DNA from 2 places in the Thioalkalivibrio sp. ALE23 genome. Region 2 is predicted to be linked to the other one. Evidence: riboswitches for the same ligand, from Rfam matches in the RefSeq annotation. Region 2 holds a riboswitch; the other holds the start of a gene.
What was found. Region 2 has a riboswitch for cobalamin ahead of F573_RS0106205 (TonB-dependent receptor domain-containing protein). Riboswitches for the same ligand answer to the same signal wherever they lie in the genome.

Region 1 (7,778 bases), on a different contig from region 2:
CGTTCCCATCTGGTGGCCGAGAGCCTGCGCGCGATGGACATCGACGCCCGCGTGCTGCGCGGCGGATCGGCAGCCTGGCAGGAATATTGCAGCGAGTCGGGTTCCAATCCGAACCCGGGGTAGTCCTTCGTATGAGCAATGTGGTGACAGAAACGACATGAAAACCAGGGGGAGGACTGCCCTTCAAGGCAGCCCTCCCGGTCCCCGGACCGGACGTCCTAGAAGTCGTACCGGACCCCGGCGTGGAGGAAGCGGCCGGGATCCGCTGCCAGCGAACTTTCATTGTCGGCATCGAACAGGTTGTCGATCCCGCCGCGCAGGGTGACGTCCTCCCAGGCCGCCGGCGCGTACTCCACGTTCAGACTGGTCAGGGTGAACGAGCCATCCCATTCGTCCCCGGCCACGCGTACCTCATCCACGTAGCGGCTGCGCAGCTGCAGGCGCAATTCTTCCGTGGGCGTCCACAGCGCGCTCGCCACCATGGTGAGTTCCGGCGTGTCGGTCAGGGTCTCGCCGCTGTCCCGATCGATCGCATCCATCCAGGTGCCCCCCAGGCGCAGCTCCACCTGCGAGTTGAAGTCCGCGCCCAGGCGGGTCTCCACGCCGCGGGCGCGGGCGCGGGCGCGGGCGTTGCTCACGTTGCGGAACGTGCGGTAGTCGCCATCGCCCTGAGTCTGCGCGATCCGGTCATCGAACTCGGTGTAGAACAGGCCCACGTCGTAATGCCCCGTGGTGGTGTCGCTCAGGCGCAGGTCGCCGGCGATGCCGAGCTCGGCATTGCGGCTGGTCTCGGGGTCGAGTTCATGGCGCGTGTTGCCGACAGCCGGATCGACGACATGGGCGCCCAGCACCCGCTGTCCGCGCGGGTTCAGGGTGTCCACGTGGAACGAACGCAATTCCGGCAGCTTGAACCCCTCGGCATACTGCACGCGCAGCCGGGCCTCGGGGGCCAGGCGATAGACCGCGCCGGCCTGCAGCGAGGTGTTGTCGACCTCGGTGGAGGTCTCGTCGTGGCGGGCGCCGTAGACCAGATCCAGGCGCTCGCTGATCGCCCATTCGTGCTGCAGGAACACCCCGCCGACCCACTGGTCGTCTTCCGGCTCGTGCGCCGGTTCGCGGTCGCGGTAGGTCTGATGCTTGTGTTCGAAGCCGGTCAGTACCGTGTGGCGGGCGTCGGGCCGCCAGGTGGCGGCGAAGTCGTGGACGCGGTCGGTGAAGGTGACCTCGCGCGGGCCGAATTCGCTGTCCCCGGTGGCATCGAAGCCGAAGTCCGCGGCCTCGAGGAAGGTGTTGGAGCGGTCCATCTCGAACTTGCTTTCGTAGACCTGGTAATTCAGCTCCAGGGTGTCGGTCACGAACCATTCGGCGGCCACGGCCAGATCGCGCCGGTCGCTGTCCTCGCTGCGCTGTGCCGGGAACTGCAGGGCGCGCACCGGATCGCCATTGTTGTTCGTGTAGCCGGTGGCCACCGGCGGGCGCTCGTGCAGGAAGCGCCGCTCGCGCTCTTCGCGCAGCAGGCCGGCCTCCAGCTCCACGTTGAAGTCGTCGGTGAAACAGTGGCTGACGCCGGCGCGCAGGTTGTAGACCCGCGCGCTCTCGCGGCGGTCCTCGTCGAAGGCATAGCGGTCCTGGATCGCGTGGTCATCCTCCAGCGCGCCGGACTCCGACGGCCGCACCCGGTCGCCCTGCTCGGGGATGCGCACGTCGGCCGTGGCGTCTTCGGAATAGGCCTCGCGGTCCAGCACATCCGCCAGCAGCCGGAACCGGGTGTCGCGGGTGCCGCCGCCCAGAAACAGCGAACCGTTGATGCGCTCCCCGCCATCGGCGCTGGCGGGCATGCCGCCCTGCAGCTCCACGCTGCCTTCGAAGCCCGCATCCGGCTGGCGGGTGATCACGTTGATCACGCCGGCCACCGCATCCGAGCCGTACACCACGCTGCCGGGGCCCTTCACGATCTCGATGCGCTCCACGTGGATGACCGGGATGCGGTTGAGCTCGAACCCCCGGCCGGACGTGCCGCTGACCCGACGGCCATCCAGCATGTAGATGATGTCGGCGCGGCCGCCGCCGCGGATCGAGAACCGGTTGCCGTCGGCACCGGTAAACAGGCTGGATCCGGTCTGCAGGGCCTCGTCCAGCATGGTCGCCCCGCTGCGACGGATGTCCTCGCCGGTGATCACTTCGGTGGAGGCGGGCGTGTTCTCCACCAGACGCTCGGTGCGGGTCGCCGCCGTTACGGTGACCTGTGGCAGTACCCGTGCGGAATCGTCGGGGTCTTCTTCGCCGGTTGCCGGCGGTGCCGCCAGCAACAAGGGCACGGCCGCGGCACCGCCCAGCAGGGCCGCGGGAAATCTCTTCTTCGGGAACATTGCGAACCCTCTTTGCGCACCGCCCGTGCGCCGTGGTCGTGGGTGTCGACCGCGGGGGGCGGGCGTGCGCCATCGTCGGCGCGTCGTGAACCGATGCGCAGCGATGCCGATCCGCCCGGTGATACCGCTCCCCGCGGTTCTCCGTTGTCCTCCGGGCCGGTCTCCGGGCTCGCGGGCTGGAGCCGTTGGCTCCGGGGCAGACCACCTTCCCGCGAAGCACGCCCTGAACGGACGCGTTCTTCGCAGTGGTTCGCATGGGTCTGCCGTGACCCGCCTACCGTTGCGGGGGCAGCGCCGGACTTGTGCGCAGGTCGAGGCCGGGCACGCACCGGACTTCCCGTTTCACTCGTCGTCGGGATGGCGACGAAGCACCCGGGGGAGACGGAATATTAGTGAGGACTAATGTGTTGTGTCAAACCAACAGTGTCCGGTTGACCCACGGTCGCGGCCGCGGTCAGTGCTTGGCATGTGGTTTGCACTGGGATCCATTCGGGTGGATTAAAAAAAGGGCCGCCGGGTCGGTCCGGGGGGCACCGAGAGCCGACGGCAAAATCCAGAAGAGATGGAGGAGAGAAGGGGCCAGGTGGCCCCTGCATGGCGAACCGACGCTGAGCTGCCGTCGACTCGACAATGGGAATTATACACGGCCGCAAATTGGAATCAATCCATGTTCGAAAATTTTTTGGAGATGATTTTCCCCTTTTGACAGTGACTTGCGAGCGTTCGGATGTCACAGGTGGCATTTTCATTTATTAGTGACTGCCAATATTCGCAGTTTGAGTGGTCAGCTGATCGGCGGCATCGGCATGTGGCCGCGTCATGGCGGGAAATACGAGTTGGCAGGGAGATTGCTTCTTCCGGGCAGGATCATCAGCAAGAGGCCGACAGACCATGACGATGCACCTGAGAATGATCGATTGCGGCGGTCACCTGGACGCCGAAGCCCGCAAGCAGCACGAGCGTGAGCAGGTGGTCTTTCAGCGCCTGCTGGAGTCCCACGACGCAATCCGGAGGGAGCTGGAGTTCATCGAGGGTGGTACCCGGACGGTGACGACGGCAACGGATCCGGAACTCGCCGTGCTGCTGCGGGTGCACGTGCCGGAACTGCATCGGCGGCTGCGCGAGAGCGCACACTTGCGTGACCGTGATCCGCTGTATCGCACCCTTTTCGAGCAGCGCGGGCGCATCGAAGTGCACGTGGAAGAGCGCCCGGACGGCGTGGTGGTGGACGAGGTCAGCGAGGACCCGGGTCTGGCGCACAAGCTGCGCGAGCACGCCACGCAGGTGAACACCTTCGTGCTGGCGGCGCGCGAGCTCGCTCGCCAGTACCCGCCGGTGATGGCCGATGATGCGGTGTCCGAGCGGGTCGGCCGGGTGGCCTGATGGCGGTCGGCCGCGCCGGTTGCGGAAACCGTTGAGCCGGACCGGAACGTGGCGGGCGTCCCGAAACGGAGCTTGCCAAATCCCCGTACGGGGCCTACAAGAATGGGTGGAGTCCACACAACCGTGGAGGTTGATATGTCCCCATCCATGCGTTCAGCACTGTTGGCCGGCGGCCTGATGACTCTGGCCGCCGCGCCCGTTCATGCCGATTCGGCCACGTTCAACACCCCCAGCCTGACACCCGAAATCGCGACCAAGGCCGTCGAGGCCGCGGTGGATGCCTGTCGTGATCGCAACGCACAGGTAACCGCAGCGGTGGTCGACCGCTTCGGGACCACTCAGGCTCTCAAGCGGGATCGGTTCGCCGGTCCGCACACCGTCGGCACTGCACAGAGCAAGGCCTGGACGGCGGTCAGCTTCCGTACCGATACGCTGGAGCTGCGCGATGATGCCTTCCCGGGCGAGGTCAGCTACGGCATCCAGCACCTGCCCAACGTCACCATCCTCGGCGGCGGCGCTCAGGTCACCTCCGACGGGCGCATCGTCGCGGGCATCGGGGTGTCGGGCAGTCCCAGCGGCGATGTCGACCACCAGTGCGCCATGGATGCGATCGACGCCATCCAGGACGATCTGCTCTGACGGTGCATCACCCGGCCCTGCCCGTTCCGGGGAGGGCCGGTTTCAGCGGCGCTTCTTGCGCCCGCGCCGGCGGCGGCCGACCTTGACCCGCTCCGCCGCCGCCTGCAGATGCGCACGGGCCTCTTCCGGCACCCGGTGCGAACAGCGCACGCGAACGCCGTCGCGGCCACGCACCGCGGTGATCCTGCCGCCCTGCAGCCCGTGGCGGCTGACCACCTCGCGCACCGCGTGCAGGAAATTGCGCGGCGGATCCCCGCGGGTGGTGTGCACGCTGCCGTCTTCTTCGATCACCACGCTGAAGAGGATGCTCACCTGCCATACCAGCAGAACGGCGGCGATGATCAGAAAGCCGATCATCAGCACAAAGGCGATAAACATCATCAGCGCAGCACGAAGACCGAAACCGGGAGGCGCCGGGCGAGCTCACCCGCATTCGAACTGATCAGATGCAATCGGTCGGCCACGCCCGGGATGTGCGAGGCCATCACCACCAGGTTGGCATCCAGTTCCTTCTGCGCCTGAGCCAGCTTGTCATCCAGCTCCACCGCCACGTCGTTGCTGTGCATCAGCTTCGAATCGGTGCGAATGCCGTATTTCTCGCCCTGTTCGCGGGCGAAGTCCGCCAGATGCCTTTCCATTTCCTCCGGGGTCCGGGCGGCACGGTTGGCCAGGCTCCCCGAAACCGTCACGTAGTACACCGTGGCGTCGTACTCCCGTGCCATCCTGGCCGCGATTTCGAGGCTGTTCTGCAGCTTGTCGGTGTGTTCGAGATCCACCGGGATCATGATTCGTTCAAACATGGTTGTTTCCTTAACGGTTCGGTCGGCCCGCCCGACCTTCCAGCCGTATAGCAGATTCCGGCGGGGCGGGGCAGTCGGCTGACGGCCACGGTGATATGGTTTCACAGTTTTCGTCCCGGAGGATATGCGTTGGCAGCGGAAACAGGGGGCGGGGAAGACCCGTACAAGGTCCGGCTGACCCCGGCGTTCTCCGTACTGGTGGGGGGGCACCGCGGGCAGCGGCTGGAGCGCAACTGGCTGTCGCACGGAGATACCGAAGCCCGCCGGGCCAGTCTGCAGGCCACCCTGGAGCGGGTGCTGCGGCGGCTGTACGGCGCGGCCGCGGAACGTTTCGCCAGTACCGATGCGGTGTACGCGGACGTATCGCCGGTGATGCGGCTGATCACCGGGCGTGCCACCGGGACCAACGAGCTGGCGCGGTCCGCGGCCGCGCGCCTGGATGTGGACCTGCATCTGATGTCCACCAGCCCCGAGACGGCCGGCGAGCCGGGAGCGCATGCCCGCCGTGGCGTGGTGCTGGGGGCCGAGCCCGTTCATGGTGCGGAGGACCCGCCCGAGTCGGTGCACCGCCTGCGGGATGACCTGGCGCTGACGTTTTCGGACATGCTGGTGGCCGTGTGGGACGGTCAGGAACCCCACGAGGTCACCAGCGGCGCGGGGCAGATGATCCGTGACGCGGTGATGCGCCGACAGGGCGTCCTGCTGCTGTATCTGGACCCGGAGCAGGACACCCCGCAGCTGATGATGCTGACGGCGGCGCGGGTGACCGACGCGGCGCTGACCCGCCTGGACGTGATGGAAGTGACCCCGGCGGCGCTGCTGTCGCTGTTCGACCCGGTAGCGCTCGACTCCCGCCGGATCGACGAGTGGCTGGAACGCATCCTGTGTCCGTTCACCCCGGCCCTCGACGAGACCACCACCGAGAATCGCCTGATCCGGCGGATCGATGACCAGGTGGGGGTGGGGCACTACGTGGTCTGGTGGGGGCTGTGGCTGCTGGGCCTGGTGGGGCTGGCCCGACGTCGCCGGCGTCCGCCGGGGTTATGGAACTGGGTGACCGGCAGCTGGATGTGGCTGCACGCGATGCTGGAGCCCCCGGCGCGCAGCCAGCCCTCGCGTGTGGTGGAACTGCTGCAGACCGATGCCCGTGACGAAGTGCGCCGCCACTGGGTGGTGAACCGTCTGCATGCGGCATCCTCCGCGCTGGCCATGCTCGACCTCCGCGGGGCACTGCGCGCCCTGCGCCCGGCGCCGTCCCGCGGCAACCGCTACAACGCGGTGCGTCCGAGTCCCGAGCGCGAGGCCGAGCACCCGATCCGCGAACCGGCGTTCGAGCACTTCTTCAACTGGTCCGACGAGCAGGCGGGCATCTTTGCCACGCGCCACCAGGACGACACCTGGATGATCTACTACGCGGCGGCGATGGCGGTGTTCGCCGCGGTGGCCGGGGCTCTGCAGGTGTGGCCGGCGACGCCCGGCGAGGTGCCTTATTTCTGGATCGCGGTGGAGTTCGTGCTGCTGCATTTCATCGTGCGGCGCGTGCTGAAGGCCCGCTACCGCGATCACCACGGACACTGGATCCGCTTTCGCTTCCTCGCCGAGCAGCTGCGTTATCTGCGTCTGGGGTATCCGTTACTGGTGCTCCCGAGGACGTTTTCCGCACCGTACTGGCGGCCGGAGAACCGCCGCCCCGAAGGTCGCCCCATGGAACTGCATTCGGAGCTGGAGAGCGCCGAACTGTGGGTGCTGCAGCGCCTGCTGGTGGCCGAGGGCATGCCGCAGGACCGCCGTGGCCGCGTGCCCTACCGGATGAGCGAGCACAACGAGGCGGCACTGGATTACATCCACGACGTGCTGGACGAGCACCGCGAGTATTACCGGCGCTCGGCCCACAACCTGGAGATGAACCACAAGTACCTGCACCGGCTTGCGTTCACGCTGTTCTTCGCGACCTTCCTGGTGGTCACGCTGCACTTCTTTTTCCACTTTCCGTGGAGCCTGTTCTTTACCGCGTTCTTCCCCGCCTGGGGTGCGGCGATCCACGGCATCCTCGCGCAGAACGAGGTCGTGCGCATGTCGGCGATGTCCGGCCAGGTGTGGCGCCAGCTTCGTACCCTCGAGGAGGCCTTCGCCCTGCACAAGCAGGTGCAGGAGGACTACGCCGTGGAGCAGACCCGCTGGATGCGCACCGAGGAACTGCGCGAGCTGGTGGGCGCGGCGACGCACATCCTGTCCGACGCCAACCGCTACTGGCGTTCCCTCCTGCGCCACAACCAGGCGGACCTGCCGGGCTAGGTTCGTTCTATCAATAGGTGGCGTCGAGGATGGTGTAGCCCTCGGCGCGCCAGCGCAGCATGGCGATCGGGGCCTGTTCCACCGGCCGTATGAAGTCCGGCAGGTCCTCCGGGGCCAGGTCCAGGCGGCGCAGGCTCGCGGCATCGGCCTTCAGCCGTACGCCGTCCTGCGCGGCCAGCCGCGCCAGGCGGTCGCGCACGTGGCCGGCCGCGGTGGCGTCTTCCAGCGGGAGGTGGTCGTCGCGCGTGACCAGCAGGGCGGTGGCCGCATCGCGAAAGCTCAGGATCATGTC
Region 2 (7,778 bases):
AGATCCGACAGGCGGTTGAGGTAGGCCAGCGAGCTGGGCCGCAGGGCCTCGTGGTGATTGACCGCGACCAGCCGCCGCTCGGCGCGGCGGCAGACGGTGCGGGCAATATGGCAATCCGCGGTGGCCGGGCCGCCCCCCGGGAGGATGAACTCCTCCAGCGGCGGCAGCTCGTCATTGAAGCCCTCGAGCTCGACATCGAGGCGCTCCACCGACGCCTCCGGCAGGGCCTGATGCCCCGGCACCGCCAGCTCCGCGCCCAGGTCGAACAGCTCATGCTGGATCAGCGACAGCGAACGCCGTACGTCCTCGGGCAGCTCGTGCACCAGCACCCGCCCGATGACGCTGTTCAGCTCGTCCACGTCACCAAAGGCTTCGACGCGATGCGAGTCCTTGTCCACGCGCGAGCCGTCACCCAGGCCGGTACGCCCCTCGTCACCCGTGCGGGTCGCGATCTTCGACAGTCGATTGCCCATGACCTTACCTCTGCTGCTGATAACGCAGTTTCACGAACGCGGCGCGGCCGGGGTTGTTGTAATCGGCATCGTTAACCGAGTCACGCGCGACCACGTAGTCGCGATCGAAAAGATTCGACAGCGAAGCCTCGATACTCCATTCCGGATCAAATCGATAGGCCGCACGCAGATTCATGGTGCCGTAGCCCGAGAGCCGCTCGTCATTGTCAGCATCGTTGTAGCTGCGGCTGCGGGCGAGGATCGTACCGCCCACGGAGAAATCACCGATCCGGCGGTCCAGGTCGAAACGGGCTGACGCCGGCGGACGGCGACGCAGTTCATTGCCGGTGTCACGATTTTCCGTATCCAGCAGGGTCAGCGAGACCCGCGAATTCCACGGACCGAGGTCGTGGCCTCCCTCGACTTCCAGTCCGCGAATCCGTGCCTCGTCGACATTTTCGCGCACCGGGAACCCGGTAATGAGGTCGTCCACGCGCGTCTCGAACACCGCGACGTCGACATACGCGAGACTCGCCGAGTACCTCGCCCCGAGCTCAAACGTCTCCGACTCCTCCGGTTCGAGGTCCGGGTTTCCGCGGAATCTCGCCGGGTCGGAAAAGGGCCAGTAAAGGTCATTGAAGGTGGGTGCCTTGAACGCGGTGCCGTAGCTGGCGCGCAGCCGCAGGGCGTCGGTTGCCTGCATGCCCCAGGCGACCTGCCCGGTGGTCTTCTCGCCGAACGCTTCATTGTCGTCGTAGCGCAGCGAGCCTTCCAGATCGTGGTTGCCGAGCTGGGTACGTACGACCGAATAGACCCCTACGTTGTAGCGCGAGTCCTCGTCGTAATCCGTGGTACTCGAGATCCGGTCCTCGTAGGCGTCTACCCCGGCGATCAGGTCGGTGAGTTCACCCAGGCGGACATCGTTGCGCCAGGTCAGCTGATCCCGCTTCGTATCGAATCTCGAAGAGAACCCCCCCCCCGCGAAATTGTCGTTTTCGTCCCGACTATGGGCCACTGCAAGCTCGGTATCCCAGCGACCAAGAACGGGCAATCGGAGACCGGCCTGCATCGCCGCGTGGACGAAATCGGTTTCATCCTCGAAACCATCGAACTCGGTATTGCCTTCGGAATAGAGGACATTGCCGAAAAGTTCGATCCCGTTGTCGAGGCGGTGGGCAACCTTGCCGGCCAGCGAGGTGTTGTCATAGCCATCCGGATCGTCGTCACCCACGTCGTCCTGCACGTCGATGCCCTCGGTATCGAACATACTGACGGACAGGCTGTAATCGGTGCGCCCGGTGCCGCCGGCCACACCGATTCCGGCCTCCCAGGTGCTGAAGCTGCCGGCGCCAAGGAAGGCATTGACCCGCGGCGGACCTTCGCGGCCCGCGCGGCTGAAGACCTGGGTCACCCCGCCGATGGCATCGGAGCCGTAGATGGAGGTGCGCGGCCCGCGCACGATCTCCACGCGGTCGATCTCCTCGGGCGGCAGGAACTGCCAGCTGGCACCGCCGGTGGTGGCCGACCCCATGCGCACGCCGTCGATCAGCATCAGGTGGTGATCGGAGTTCGTTCCCCGAAGGAAGACACTGGACGTCTTGCCGAACGGGCCATTACCCGCCACCGAGACCCCGGCGCGCCCCTCCACCAGATCGGTGAACTGGCGCGGCTGCAGGCGTTCGATCTCTTCGCGGTCGATGACCGTCACCGAGGCCAGGGCCTCGTCCACGGTCTGGCTGAGACGGGTCGCAGTGACCTGAACGGGTTCCAGGGTCGCGGAGTCGGAGTCGGTGCCCGGCGCCTCGTCGGCCACGGCCGGGGACACGGCTGCAACGATGGCTGCGGAAAGGATACTGCGTTTCATGTCTTCGGATCTCCCGGCGAGCCGCCCGCACGCCGCTGGTTCACGGGGATCGCGCCGGCGCGAGGGAGGAAGACGAGGAACGCATTCCCGGCGGGAAACGGGTACGGGGACCCGTGGCGGGAACGGTCATCCGTCTCGCACGCCCTCCGCGTGCCGCACGACCATTCCCCGGCCGGTCTCCGGGCTGACGAGCGGGAGATTCCCGGCGGGCGGCGCCTTCCCGTGTCCATGACACAGTGGCATTCGGCCGCCAGCCTCGAGGATCCACTGCCGAAGGACTCCGGAATGGATCCGCGCTCGATCACCGTTGCGGGGGCAGCGCCGGACTCGCGCCGAAGCGGCGCTCACCGGACTTCCCGTTTAACCCGGCGGCGAAACCGCCAGGGCACCGAGGAACGGGGAGCAGGGTACATGAGCCCCCCCTGATTTTCCACCCGTGCTCTCCGGCCGACCGCGCGGCGTTCAGGTCTGCCGCGTCTCCTCGGCCTGGCGATAGCGGGCGCCACGACGCAGCAGGCGGCCCCATTCCTTGTCCTGGACCATCGCGTCGAATTCCGGCGAGCGCTCGGCACGCAGGGCCACCGGGTGGGACTCGTCCCCGGTGTTCTGGGCCAGCATCGCCAGGCGCTCGGGGTTGGCCCCGTAGTGGGTCTCGAGAAAGCTGCGCATGCCGTCGGTCAGCGGCAGGTGGTAGACCCGGGTCAGGCGCAGCGCGAGCCACTCCGCCGCACGCCCGAGATCCTGGCGCACCATGCGCACCATGGCGGAGCCCAGCCCGGCCTTGGCGTCGGCGCTCATGCCCACGTACAGCCCGCCGAGATAGGCCGCGGGGCTGGAATAGATCGCCCGCTGGATACTGGGGTTGCTCAGCTCCACCAGCGGGTCGAGCAGCAGCGCCAGCTGGATGCCGATGCGCTTGGCGGTATCGCCGTCCAGCGGCTTCTTGCCGAAGAAGATGAAATCGCCCTCGCGCCGGATCTGCAGCTCCTCGAGATATTCGCACAGACCGTCGGCCAGCCGGATCTTCTGATCATCGTCCAGTTCGATCAGCTCCTCCGACACCCGGATCCGCCGGGCCGAACGCTTCTGCCAGCGCTGATCACCCTTGCGGTCCCGTTCGCGCCGGCGCAGGTTTTCCCAGCGTTCCACCGCATTGGCGTAACGGCTCTGCGCCTGCATCAGGCGGTCCCGGGCTTCACGCAGTTCTTCCACCTGCGACATCGCGGCACCCAGGATACGGCCGTCGGGGCTCTTTACGTCCGGCTCCGCCTCCAGCATGGTCCGCAGGCCGGCCAGCACCTGCTGTCCCATGACCGGCAGGGGTTCGCGCAGATGCTGCTGGGTGATGCCACTGGTCTCGCTTTGCGCCAGCAGCATCCCCAGCGAGCGGAGACGGCTGATCACCCCGGCCTGGGCCACGCGGAAGCGATTGCTCTGGTATTCCAGCCGGTCCAGCGCCCGGCCCAGCTGCCAGGGCCCCGACCATTCGAAACTCAGGCGCTTGATCTGGCGGCCGTTGACCAGCTCGAAGGCGAGCACGAAGATCGCCTGGACATCATCCAGGGTGCAGCGCGTAAGGTCATCCGCATCCGCCGCGGAGAACAGGCGTTCGAGAAACTGGTCGATGCGGCGCACGCCGTCTTCGCGCGTCGGCGCGACCCCGCGCAGGCGGTCACGCAGCAGCTCGGCGAGATCCGAATCCTCGGCGTGCAGCCGCTCGAGCGCGGCCATGCGCGCGTCGGCGGTGGCCTCCACCAGGTCCGCGACCCGCGCATGCAGCCCCAGACGCCGATAGATCTCGATCTGCTCGGCGGTGGAGGCCAGCGTCGGGTCGCCGGTCATTTCGCGCACCGCGACCGCCACCGCCTCCGGGGAGACCTCCACCTCGTGCAACAGCACCGCCGCCGACTGGCGCCGCCGCATGTCCGGCGTCATCTCGCCCATGGCCAGGTCACGGGTCGCGAACAGCAGATCCGGCAGCAGATCGATGGTATTGCGCAGCTGGACCTGCGAGCGCTCCTGACGCCGCCCGCGGGTCGCATCGGCGACAAAGCGCGCGATCAGGCCGATCACCCCGAACAGCAGGGTGTAAACCGCGAAGAAGACGAAGTTCTGGGTGGGAGCCGCATGGCCGAACCCGAGGAAATAGCCGCCCTGCATCGCGAGGAAGGTCACGGGGCCGGCCGCCCACAAAAGCTGCAGCAGGTTCAGCGACCACGGGACTTTGCGGGCACTGGTCGCCACCTCGGTGATGCGGCTGCGTCCCGCAGCCTCGATCAGGACCTGGTCCTGATTCGACTCCTGCGTTTCGGGGGCCCCCGATGCCTCGGACTTGCGTTGACGAAAAAGGCGGAACACCCCTACTCCCCGAACACCGGAATCCCCGGTCAGTGTAAAGCTCGAATGCCCCGCACGTCGCCGTCAGAACGGCGGGGACCCACACTGGACCCGTGCCGGAGGCCGGGGTTCACCGCGCGGAAGAAATCAGCTCGTCCGCCGGCGGCACCGAACGCACCCCGGGGTCTTCGCGCCCGCAGAGATAGTCGCGGGTGAGCGGAACGGCATCCTGCCGACGCGCCATCTGGATATGGAACACCACCTGCTTCCACCAGCGGAAAGTGCCCTCGCAGCTGGCCAGATAGAACTCCCACATGCGGCAGAAGCGCTCGTCGAAACTGGCCGCCGCCTCTTCACGGACTGCCTGAAAGCGCCGGTACCATTCGGCCAGGGTTTCGGCATAGTGCAGCCGCCAGAATTCGATGTCGGTGGTGTACAGCGGCGTGGGCTCCAGCGCTTCCATCACCTCGGACAGGGCGGGGGTGTAACCGCCGGGGAAGATGTATTTCTTTAGCCAGGGGTTGGCCGTGCCCGGTGGCTCCTGGCGACCGATGGTGTGCAGCACCGCGATCCCGTCGGGCTTGAGCAGGTCGTTGACCCGCTGGAAAAAGGTGCCGTAGTTCGGCTGCCCCACGTGTTCGAACATGCCGACACTGACGATCCGGTCGTACTGATCGTCGTGCTCGCGATAGTCCTGGTACAGGAAGCGCACCTTGTCCTCCAGGCCCCGGCGCTTCGCTTCGTCCTGCGCTACCCGCAGCTGCTCGCGCGACAGGGTGATGCCATCGACCCGGACATCCGCGTGCTCGGCCAGATACATCGCCAGCCCGCCCCAGCCGCAGCCGATGTCCAGCACGCGCATGCCCGGCTCCAGGCACAATTTCTGGCGCAGGACCTCGCACTTGGCCTGCTGCGCCTCCTCCAGGCTCATCCCCGGCTCGGCGAAATAGGCGCAGCTGTAGAACATCCCCTCGTCCAGGAACCGCCGGAACAGCCATTCGTCCACGTCGTAGTGGTGAGAGATGTTCTTGTAGCTGCGCGCCACCCGGTTGCCCTGCTCCACGAGGGCGCGCAGCGAACGCGTCAGGAAACCGACCCGCTTCTGGAACATCGGCGCAAAATTGCGCATGGTCATATCAAGAAAGGCCCGCAGCCCTTCCGGACCGGGCGACCACAGCCCGTCCATGTAGGTCTCGCCCAGCTCGAAACCGGGATCCCGCGCAATGCGCTTCAGGGCGCCGGCATCATGCAGCTGCATGACCACTTCCGGCTCGCCGCTGCCAAAACGCTGCTCGGTGCCATCCGGGTGACGCAGGGTCAGCGTCCCGTAGCGAACATACTGTTCCAGCATCCGTTCAATCATTACTGAGTGTCCCCGATTCCCTGAAATCCGGCACGATTCCGTGTCCGGCTATTTTTATACTGAGTCTAACTCTCACCTCCGGGCCCGTCCAGTGGAGCCGGTCCGCACACCATCCGTTGTACCAACGCATCAAGCCCAGGGAAACACTGATCAATGTACACGCTCGCGCTCGAGTCGCTTTTGCGTGCGAACAAGGCGCGGCGACCGCCGTGCAGCATTCTGCACAAGGGAGCCGCAACGCCGTACGCGCGCCCGTTTTTGATCAACAACGGGCGGCCGAGCCCCTTCGGGGTTGGCACCCCGGGTTCCCCGATCCTGCGTTGCGGCCCTTGCCGGTAGAACCACTACCGGCTGCGCACCGCGCCTTGTCTCGGAAAACCCGGGGTGCCAACGCGAACGTGTACGTTGATCAGTGTTTCCCTGGGGGAACACCGCCACCGCGAGCGCCGGCGTAAAAATCCGCGGCGTCTTTCCACATTGCCGCAAACGGGCTACCCTCCGGACATGACCTTGCGCCCGACTCAAGCCTGCGATCAGTGCACCCTGCGTCAGCTCTGCCTGCCCATGGGTCTGCCGGATACCGAGCTGTGGCAGCTCGACGAGATCGTGCAGCAGCGCCGTCCGATCGAGAAGGGCAGCACGCTGTTCGCCATGGGGTCGCCGTTCGAATACCTGTATGCGGTGCGCACCGGCGCGATGAAAACGGTGCTGATGGGTGACGACGGGACCGAGCAGATCACCGGCTTCGCGCTGGCCGGCGAACTGCTGGGACTGGATGCCATTCACCAGGGGTCCCACCCGGTCACCGCCATCGCGCTGGAGTCCACCAGCGTCTGTGCGGTCCCGTGGTCGCTGGTGGATGACCTGTCCGGCCGCCTGCCCACGTTCCGGCAGCACCTGATGGGGGTGATGAGCCGCGGCCTGGCGAGCGAGGAGAACCTGCACGCCCTGCTCGGCCAGCGCAGCGCGGAGCAGCGTCTGGCCACCTTCCTGCTCTCGCTGTCGCAGCGTCATCAGGCACGCGGGCTGGCAGCCAACCGTTTCATCCTGCCGATGTCGCGCGCGGAGATCGCCAACCACCTGGGCCTGACGCAGGAAACCATCAGCCGGCTGTTCACGCAGATGCGGCGCCAGGGCCTGATCGAGCTGCACACCCGCGATCTGCACATCCCCGACCTGGATGCCCTGCGGACCACGGCCGGCGTCAGTACATCCGCCGCCAGCAGTGCCTGACACCCGGGCCACCGGGGATTTCTGGTCGTTCGCCGAGACCGCCTGGAACGATCCGGCGCTGCACGAGCGGCTGATGGCCTGGCAGGATCACCATGGGGCTGACGTGATTCGGGTGCTGTTCGCCGCCTGGCACCCCGGTCCACTGGCCGCCGACGATCTCGATCGGCTGCACGCCCGGGCACGCGACTGGAGTACCCGCGCCACCCTCCGGATCCGGGCCCTGCGCCGACGCCTGCACACCCCCGAACGACATGCCCTGTACCGCGCCCTGCTGGAACTGGAATTGCGCGCGGAGCACCTGGGGGCGCTGCACCTGCTGCAGGAATGCCCGCCTCCGGCCGCCGCCGCAGCCCCGAACCGGCGCCCGCGCGCGGCCACCATCGAGGAGCGCCTCGCCCGCCTCGAGCCCGGGCTCCCGCCGGCCGAACGCTCCGCAGGCGCCGCTGAACTCGCCTCGTCCTCGGTCCCGGGCCTCCCCTGAGCGGCCGCGTCGGCAAAACATCGACCACGCCCCGACCTCCCCTGCACG

Region 1: linked by a shared signal. The riboswitch ahead of F573_RS0112395 (TonB-dependent siderophore receptor) and the one ahead of F573_RS0106205 (TonB-dependent receptor domain-containing protein) in region 2 are both predicted to bind cobalamin.

What each region holds. Positions count from the first base shown of each region.
Region 1 is NZ_KB900037.1:18,958-26,735, forward strand. Features, by position in the region: gene F573_RS0112390 (rhodanese-like domain-containing protein) at 1-123, shown strand, start outside; gene F573_RS0112395 (TonB-dependent siderophore receptor) at 219-2,369, opposite strand; cobalamin riboswitch at 2,506-2,760, opposite strand; gene F573_RS0112400 (hypothetical protein) at 3,261-3,752, shown strand; gene F573_RS0112405 (heme-binding protein) at 3,888-4,391, shown strand; gene F573_RS0112410 (DUF3634 family protein) at 4,434-4,772, opposite strand; gene F573_RS0112415 (universal stress protein) at 4,772-5,191, opposite strand; gene F573_RS0112420 (hypothetical protein) at 5,321-7,486, shown strand.
Region 2 is NZ_KB900032.1:525,990-533,767, reverse strand. Features, by position in the region: gene F573_RS0106210 (cob(I)yrinic acid a,c-diamide adenosyltransferase) at 1-473, opposite strand, end outside; gene F573_RS0106205 (TonB-dependent receptor domain-containing protein) at 478-2,316, opposite strand; cobalamin riboswitch at 2,469-2,724, opposite strand; gene F573_RS0106200 (hypothetical protein) at 2,779-4,674, opposite strand; gene F573_RS0106195 (class I SAM-dependent methyltransferase) at 4,784-6,016, opposite strand; gene fnr (fumarate/nitrate reduction transcriptional regulator Fnr) at 6,521-7,249, shown strand; gene F573_RS0106185 (DUF2390 domain-containing protein) at 7,242-7,730, shown strand.